DNA from 2 places in the Massilia sp. NP310 genome. Region 2 is predicted to be linked to the other one. Evidence: predicted binding sites of a transcription regulator. Region 2 holds the regulator's gene; the other holds the start of a gene.
What was found. Region 2 encodes FliA, which starts transcription of late flagellar genes. Its sites were predicted from a motif close to CTAAAGTTTNNNNNNNNNNNGCCGNTA; they were not measured.

Region 1: the regulator FliA is predicted to act here: its motif matches at 2,255-2,281, upstream of KY496_RS25700 (flagellar protein FliT).

What each region holds. Positions count from the first base shown of each region.
Region 1 covers NZ_CP080379.1:5,810,037-5,814,243, forward strand. Annotated here, with positions in the region: gene fumC (class II fumarate hydratase) at 1-384, opposite strand, end outside; gene KY496_RS25695 (hypothetical protein) at 474-1,574, shown strand; gene KY496_RS25700 (flagellar protein FliT) at 1,921-2,202, opposite strand; gene KY496_RS25705 (bifunctional 2-polyprenyl-6-hydroxyphenol methylase/3-demethylubiquinol 3-O-methyltransferase UbiG) at 2,370-2,999, shown strand; gene KY496_RS25710 (CsbD family protein) at 3,072-3,248, shown strand; gene KY496_RS25715 (AI-2E family transporter) at 3,352-4,207, opposite strand, start outside.
Region 2 covers NZ_CP080379.1:2,962,044-2,966,250, forward strand. Annotated here, with positions in the region: gene KY496_RS13085 (hypothetical protein) at 1-322, opposite strand, end outside; gene motD (flagellar motor protein MotD) at 422-1,177, opposite strand; gene KY496_RS13095 (flagellar motor protein) at 1,192-1,935, opposite strand; gene KY496_RS13100 (RNA polymerase sigma factor FliA) at 1,917-2,645, opposite strand; gene KY496_RS13105 (antiactivator of flagellar biosynthesis FleN protein) at 2,692-3,513, opposite strand; gene flhF (flagellar biosynthesis protein FlhF) at 3,506-4,207, opposite strand, start outside.

The DNA.
Region 1 (4,207 bases), 2.8 Mb from region 2:
GTGCAGCAGGCGGCCTTCGCCGCGCGCGCCGCCCAGCAGCTCGGAGCCGCGGTTGGCCAGCACTTCGTTCATGTTCATATTGCTCTGCGTGCCCGAGCCCGTCTGCCACACGGCGAGCGGGAATTCGGCCGGATGGCGGCCCTCGAGCACTTCATCGGCAGCCCGGATGATGGCGTCGGCCTTGTCGCTGGAAAGCTTGCCGAGCGAGCGGTTGACCGCCGCCGCCGCGCGCTTGACCTGGGCCAGCGCCGCGACCAGCTCGGGCGCCATGCGCTCGGTGGAGATGTGGAAATGGTGGAGCGAGCGCTGGGTCTGCGCACCCCAAAGACGATCGGCGGGCACGTCGATCGGGCCAAAGCTGTCCTTCTCAATCCTGTTTTCCATAGACATTCCTGTTGTACGAGGGGGCTGGGATTAAAGAGTTTATCGCAATGTCCGTTAATTACGCTTGGGCTTCACTCTCGGTATTTCTAATGGCTAGCCGCCTCCCCTTGATCATCACTTGCGCGCTACTCTCTGGCGCTGCCGGCGCAGCCGAACTGGGCGAAGCGCGGGTCGCGTCGTATATCGGCCAGCAGCTCGTGGCCGACATCGAACTGACCATGCTCAACGCCCCGGCGACGCCGGTGCAGGTGCGCCTGGCCCACCCGAACGTCTACCGCGGCGCCAATATCGGCATGCCGCACGTGCTGTCGACACTCAACATGACTGTGACGCAGCGCGATGGCCGCCAGTTCCTGCACGTGACGTCGCTGGCCCCGGTTGAGTCAAACCGCCTGCATCTGTACCTGGAATTGGCCGATGGCGTTCAGCGCGACGTGCGCCTGGTGACCTTGTCGATGACGCCGAATCCGAATCCGCCGCCGCCGGCGGCGGTCAGGATGCCGGCGCCGGTCGTGGCCGATACGCCGGCGCCCGCGCCAGTCGTGGCCAGGCCGCCGCCACGGCCGCGCCCGGCGCCAACGCCCAAGCCGGTCGTCGCGAAGATCGAGGCGGCGCCAACGCAGGAGCCCAAGCCCGCCCCCGAACCGGAACCGAAACAGGAAGCCCGGCCAGTGCCGGCAGCGGCGCCGAGGCCGGCTCCCAAGGCGCTGCCCTTGCCACTGGCTGCCCCGGCCGCGCCGGCCGCCTGCGCGCCCGCGCCCGACGTCGACCGTTCGACCGTGTGCGCCGCGCTGGACTACAAGAACGCGCAATTGCGCGAACAGATCGGCCAGCTGGAAGACAAGGTGAGGGTATTGCAGGTGGCGCTTGGCGCCAGTCCGGCGGACGTCAGCAGGGCGCGGCCGCTTGATCCGAACAAGCCGCATCCGGCGCGGCGGCGCCCGGCGCCCGAACCGGAGGCGTCGACGCCCTGGGGCTGGATCGCCGGCGGCGTTGGCGTCGTGCTGGCGCTGGCCGGCGCCGCGATGCTGATAGTGCGCCGTCGCAAGCGGGCAGGGCAGATCCAGCCCATGCCTGGCGTGCCCCTGATGACCCGTCTGCGCCAGCGTTTCGCGCGCAAGAAAGCGGGCCAGCAGCCGGTCGAGCCGAAGCTGGACGAGACTGAACAGGAAATGTCTACACAACTTTGATTTTGCGTTATACTGGACTTGTGATCGACGAGGTCACAGACGGCACAGGGTCTGCGCAGCCACCACCGATAGCGTGGCGCGACAACAGACGACCGTTGATGAAACGCCTGTGACCGGAAGCAGTCCACTTGCCTGCAGCGGCGGTGGACGCCGGGAGCAACCGGCAAGAGGCGACGCCAGCAGATAGCTGGGGTTCGCCCTCCACCCGATTCGCGGCCGAGCCACTGGCTCGGCGGCAGCCAAGGCGCCCGATGGGCGCCTTGTCATTTGTGCTTCGACCATCCCCGCTTTGTTCCGGCAACAAAAAAGGCACCCGCAGGTGCCTTGGTTCAGGATTCGCCAGGAATCAGTGCGCCTGCAGCGCGCGGTCCAGCTGGCCATCGAATGGCTCGGTCACGTCGCGAATCGCGCGGTCGTTGGCCATCAGCTGCTTGAGCAGGTCGATCTTGCGCAGGCGCTGGGCGCCTTCCAGGGCCGGCATGCCGGCGGCGGCGCTGCGCGCTTCGACCTTGGCTTCCACGTTCAGGTTGGCAAACTCGTTCCAGTCACCGGCCTTGGCGGCTTCCGACATCTGACGGGTCAGGCCAGCCAGGTTTTCGTACATCGCGAGGACTTCGTTTGCGTTCATGTTGCCACCAAAACAATGAAACTCCGGCCGGATTGCCGGTTGTCTGACTCTATTACGGCAGGGATTGTGGGAACTTTAGGGTAACTTCGAAAAATTTTTGAACTTTTTTTCTGACGTGGCGAGCATGTCCGGCGAAGCCGTTCGCCGCCGGCTGGCATACTGTCGCCATGGATCACGATAACAATCACGACGACATCGCCCGCCGCACGCTGGCGCATTACGAGCGCAATGCCGATGCCTTCTTTGCCGGCACGATCGACCACGACGTCAGCCAGAACATCGCCGCCCTGCTGGAAGCGATCGAGGCCCCAAGCCCGTACACCATCCTCGACCTGGGCTGCGGCCCGGGGCGTGACTTGAAAGCCTTCAGCACGCTCGGCCACCGCGCCATCGGCGTCGACGGCAGTGAGCGTTTCGTCGCCATGGCGCGCGACTACAGCGGCTGCGAGGTCTGGCATCAAGACTTCCTGCACCTTGATTTGCCTCAAGCGACCTTTGATGGCATTTTCGCCAACGCCGTGCTGTTCCATGTGCCCAGCGCTGCCCTGCCGCAGGTGCTCGCGCATCTGCACGCCGCGCTCAAGCCGGGCGGGGTGCTGTTCAGTTCGAATCCGCGCGGCGACAACCAGGAAGGCTGGAACGGCCCGCGCTATGGCAGTTATTACGACTACGCCACCTGGGAACGCTACCTGCGCGCGGCCGGTTTCACGGCGCTGCATCACTATTACCGTCCGCCCGGCTTGCCGCGCGAGCAGCAGCCCTGGCTGGCCAGCGTGTGGCGCAAGCCTGTTTGTTAGGCGTCGAACAGAACCGCTTGGCAGTTATCCTTACCATCAAGGCTCATCCACGTAACAGGCAAGGAGACTGCAATGAACAAGGATCAAGTCAAAGGCAAGGCGAAGGAAGTTGGCGGCAAGGTGCAGCAGAAAGTCGGCGAAGCCGTCGGCAGCCGCCAGCAGCAGAGCGAAGGCCTGTCGAACCAGGCCGAGGGCAAGGTCCAGAAGAAAGTTGGCGACATGAAGGAAATCGCCAAAGGCAACCGCTGATCTGCCTTCCGCCCCACAAACAAAGCCGCGCAATCGCGCGGCTTTGTTTGTGCGCCGACAATCTCTGGAATGCCGCGGCACGGCACTCCAGAAACGAGGCGAGTCAACTCGACCCAACCCCCTTCGCCGGTCTGTCCCCCAGCACGTCTTCTATATAGAGCATCTTGACCAGCACCGACAGCACGGCCGCCAGCGGCGTCGCCAGCGCCACGCCGGCAAAGCCGAACAGGGTGCCGAAGATCAGCTGCATCACGATCACCAGCGCGGGCGGCAATTCGATCGCCTTGGCTTCGATCATCGGCTGCAACACATAACCCTCGAGCATATTGATCGCTGCGAACAACAGCAGCGCATACATGGCCATTTCCGGACTGATCGACAGCGCCAGCAGCACCGCCGGGACGCCGGCCATGATCGGGCCGAGGTAGGGGATGAAGTCGAGCAGGCCGGCGATGACGCCGAGGATCAGCGCCAGCGGCACGCCCAGCAGGGAGAGGCCGATCGCGGTGGTGGTGCCGACGATCAGCATCGAGACCGCCTTGCCGACCAGCCAGCTGGCCAGCGAATCGCCCATCTCGTCGATGACTTCGCGCGCGCGGCCGCGCTTGTGTTGCGGGATCAGGCGGATGAAGCCGCCGGTGTAGACGCCCGGCGTGGCGGCAAAATAGATGCCGACGAAAATGATGATGACGACATTGCCGAGGGCGCCCAGGATGCCTGTGAAGAACAGGCCGGCGTTCGGCACCATCGAACTCATCTGCTTGACGATGTCTTCCGGCGGCGGCAGTTCGTCGACGACGCGCTTGATCAGCGGATGCTGCTCGACTTCGCCCTGCAGGCGCTCGATCGCGGCCGGGATTTCCTTCGCCAGCTGGGTCGACTGTTCGGAAATCTGCGGCGCCATGGCCCAGCCACCCAGACCGATGATGGCGCTGAGCAGCAGCACGACGATGCCGAGC
Region 2 (4,207 bases):
TGACCTCGAGGTAGTCGGCCGGGCCCGGCGCGGCGCGCTTGACCATGCGGCCGGTGTAGGCCACTTCTTCCCCGGGTGTGCGCAGGTTGAAGCGCGGGGCGGTCAGGTCGTCGCCCAGCGCGATCTCGCGCGGGATCCACACCGACTGGTCGCCGCGGTTCTCGATCAGCACCCGCACCTTGACCGACTTGGCGCCGGTCTCGACCTCGAGCCGGTGATGCACGTTCACCTTGGCCTCCACGGCCTTGACCGCGCCGACCAGGCCGCCCAGCGCCAGCAACGTCGCCAGCACAGCTGCCGGCATGCTTCGTTTGACATGCATCTCGTCTCCTTACGACACGGGGCCACCATGGTTTTCAAAAAAGGGCTGCCGCGAGCGCGGCAACCGCCTTTCGATTATGACATGAGTTATCGCTGCAGTTCAGGGAAGAATGTTACCGCCTGTTTCAGGCAAGGCCGCCAGGATGGTCACCGCCACCCGCCGGTTGCGGGTCTGTCCGGCCACGTCCGTGTTCGGCGCCACCGGCCGCGTGTCGGCAAAGCCGATCGCCGACAGGCGCGTCGGCGGCAGGCCGTTGTCGATGAACAGGCGCACCACGCTCGATGCGCGCGCGGTCGACAGTTCCCAGTTCGACGGATACACCGGGCTGGCGATCGGCATGTCGTCGGTATGGCCCTCGACCTCGATGCGGTGGGTATCGTCCCTGAGCAGGCCGGCCACGGCGCCCAGCACTTCGCGCGCCTCCGGGTCGAGCGCCGCTTCGCCCTGCTCGAACAGCACGCTCGCATTGATCTCGACGCTGACGCCGCGCGCGTTCTGGGTCACCCGCACCTGGCCCGACTTCACCAGCGGCAGCAGGGTCGCCGACAGCTCGCGCGCCATCACGCCCATGCGCTCCTGCTCGCGGCGCGCGGCCTCGTTGCGCTTGCGGTTGATGATGTGCGACAGCGGCAGCACCGGCTCGACATTGGTATTGACCTGCGTGGCCGCGCCTCGTCCGCCGAAGGCGTCGCCCAGGGCGTCGGACAGCACCTGGTACTTTCCCTCGTTGACGATGGAGATCGCGTACATCACCACGAAAAAGGCGAACAGCAAGGTGATCAGGTCGGCGTAGGAGATCAGCCAGCGCTCGTGGTGCTCTTGCGGGACGTCGTCGTCGTAGCGCTTGCGGGCCATGATGTCGCCTGTCGTCAGTGGCGCGCCAGCAGGCTGGCGACGCGCTCGTCGACCACGCGGCCGTGGTCGCCGCCGGCGAGATCGGCAAAGACTTCGGCCAGGATCTCGTACTGCGAGACCCGGTCGTTGACGATCGCCTTGAGCTTGTTGCCGACCGGGTAGAAGAACAGGTTGGCCAGGCCCACGCCGTACACGGTCGACACGAAAGCGACCGCGATGCCCGAACCCAGGCGCGCCGGGTCGGACAGGTTTTCCATCACGTGGATCAGGCCCAGCACGGCGCCCAGGATGCCGATCGTCGGCGCATAGCCAGCCGCCGATTCCCAGATGCGCGCCGCCTGGCGCTGGGCGAATTCATAGCCGTTGATCTCGTGTTCCAGCAAACTGCGCAGCTTGTCCGGCGCGATGCCGTCGACCACCAGGCGCAGGCCCTTGGCCACGAACGGGTCGGCCTTGTTCATGTACTGCTCCAGCGACAGCAGGCCGTCGCGGCGCGCCGACTGGCTCCACAGCGTGATGTCGCGCGACAGTTTCTGGCGGCCGTTCTTCGGCGGCACGAACACCCAGCGCAGCATGCCGAGGCCGCGCAGGAAGGTGCGGGTTTCGCTCTGCAGCAGCACGGCGCCGAAGGTGCCGACCACGACAATGGCGAAGGCGGCCGGCTGCATCAGCGATGCAAACTTGCCGCCGTCGAGCGTGTAGCCGAGGAAAATGCCGGCTATCGCCAGCACCAGGCCGCCTACGCTGGCCCAGTCCATATATGCTCTCGCAAGGTGGTGCGCAGGCGCGCGACGGCCTGGGTGTGCAGCTGCGACACCCGCGATTCACTCACACCCATGACGGCGCCGATTTCCTTCAGATTCAATTCCTCTTCGTAGTACAAGCCCATCAACAGTTTCTCGCGCGGCGGCAGGTTGTCGATGGCCTCGATCACCGCGTGGCGGAAGTCGGTCTCCATCAGGCCGCGCAAGGGGTCGCTGTCGTCCACCGCGTAGCGGTCGAGGAAGTTGCCGTCGCCGTCGTCGTCATGGAAGTCTTCGTAATAGACCAGCTGGTGGCCGCCCGAGTCGGCCAGCATCTCCTGGTAATCCTCGAGCGAGAGCTTGAGCGACTTGGCCACTTCAGATTCGCTCGGCGGCCGGCCCAGGCGCTGCTGCAGCTCGTGCATCGCGGTCTCGACCTTGCGCATGTTCTGGCGCGTGCTGCGCGGCATCCAGTCGCTGCTGCGCAATTCGTCGAGCATGGCGCCGCGGATGCGCAGCACCGCATAGGTCTCGAACTGCGCGCCATGGTTGTCTTCGTAGCGGTTGATGGCGTCCAGCAGGCCGATCATGCCAGCTTGCACCAGGTCATCCACCTCCACCGAAGGCGGCAGCTTGGCCTTCATGTGGTGGGCAAGACGCTTTACCAACGGCATATGCTCCGTCAGCAAAGAATTCTTGTCCGCTTTCCCTTTGACCGTGTACATGCTGGTGTCAGTCTTCTCTCTGCTTGTGTTCTATTGCCGATGTCGATTACGAGCCAAAGTGGGCCGCGCTCCCCTGCTTGCCGAACTGCGGCATGGCGTGCAGCGCGAACTTGCCTGCCAGCTGGCGAAACGCCACCGACGCGCCGGCCAGCGGGAAGGCGTCGACCACGGCCCGGCCCAGGCGTGCGGCCCGGTGCAGGTACTCGTCGGCTGGCACCGAGCCCATGAAACTGAGCTTGACGGCAAGGTAACGTGTTGCTGCTGCTGACATATTATCGTATACCACCTTGGCCTCTGCCTCTGTCGCACCGGTAACAAGGATACCGAATGGGCGCCGGCCCAGTTGCTGCGACAGCCGCTTGATCAGCGCATAGGCGTTCGTGATCGACGCCGCGCTGGTGGACACCTGCACCACGATCTCGGAATCGAGCATCGAGGCCACCGGGAAATCGCCGTCCGGGCCGAGCTCGGCGTCGACGATGACGATGCCGGTTTGCAGCGCCAGCACGTCGAAGGTATTGCCCAGGCGGCGTGCCTCGGCTGCGGTTTCGGGCGCGCCCATCGGCACCACCGAAAAACCTTGCGGCGCCGGGCGGATCACCTGGTTCAATGCGCTTTCCTGGCGCGCCACCTGCAGCAGCGAAGCGCGCCGGTTCATGCCGAGCCGGCGCGCGACGCCGTATTCCACTTCGCAGGCATCGACGATCAGCACGTCGTTGCCGGCCTGGGCCAGCGAGGCGCCCAGGTTGACCAGCATGGCGCCCTTGTCGTCTTCAGGCGTGGCCGACAGGAAGGTGACCACGCGCGGACGCGGGCCCTGCAGCATGCGGCGCAGGCCTTCGGCCTGGTCGAAATCGAAACTAGCCACGGTTCACCTCGCGCGCGGCTTGTGCCGCAGCCATCATCAGCGGCATGTCGGCTTCGTTTGCGCCGTTGCCGCGGTTGCGGAAAGCGCGGTCGACCAGCAGGTTGCGGTCGGCCACGTGCAGGTCTTCCGGCACGCGCTGGCCGTTCGAGATGTAGTGCAGGTTCAGCTTCTGGCGGATCACGACGTCGAGCACGCCGCCGATCGATGCGGCTTCGTCCATCTTGGTCATGATGGCGCCGTGCAGGCCGCTGCCCTGGTAGGCGCGCACCACTTCGTTCAGCGTTTCGTTGGTCGAGGTCGAGTTCAGGCACAGCAGGCGCTTCACGTCGGCGCCCGAGCCGGACAGCATGGCGACCTGCTCGGCCACCATGTGGTCGCGCTGCGACATGCCGATGGTGTCGATCAGCACGGTGTGCTTGTTGCGCAATTCCTTCAGGGCGATGCGCAGGTCGGCCTCATCCTTCACCGAGTGCACCATCACGCCCAGGATCTTGCCGTAGATGCGCAGCTGCTCGTGGCCGCCGATACGGTAGGCGTCGGTGGTGATCAGGGCCAGCTTGTCCGGGCCGTGGCGCATCACGCAGCGCGCGGCCAGCTTGGCGGTGGTGGTGGTCTTGCCGACGCCGGTCGGGCCGACCAGGGCGTACACGCCGCCCTGCTCCAGCAACGCGTCTTCGTTGCCGATGGTGGTCAG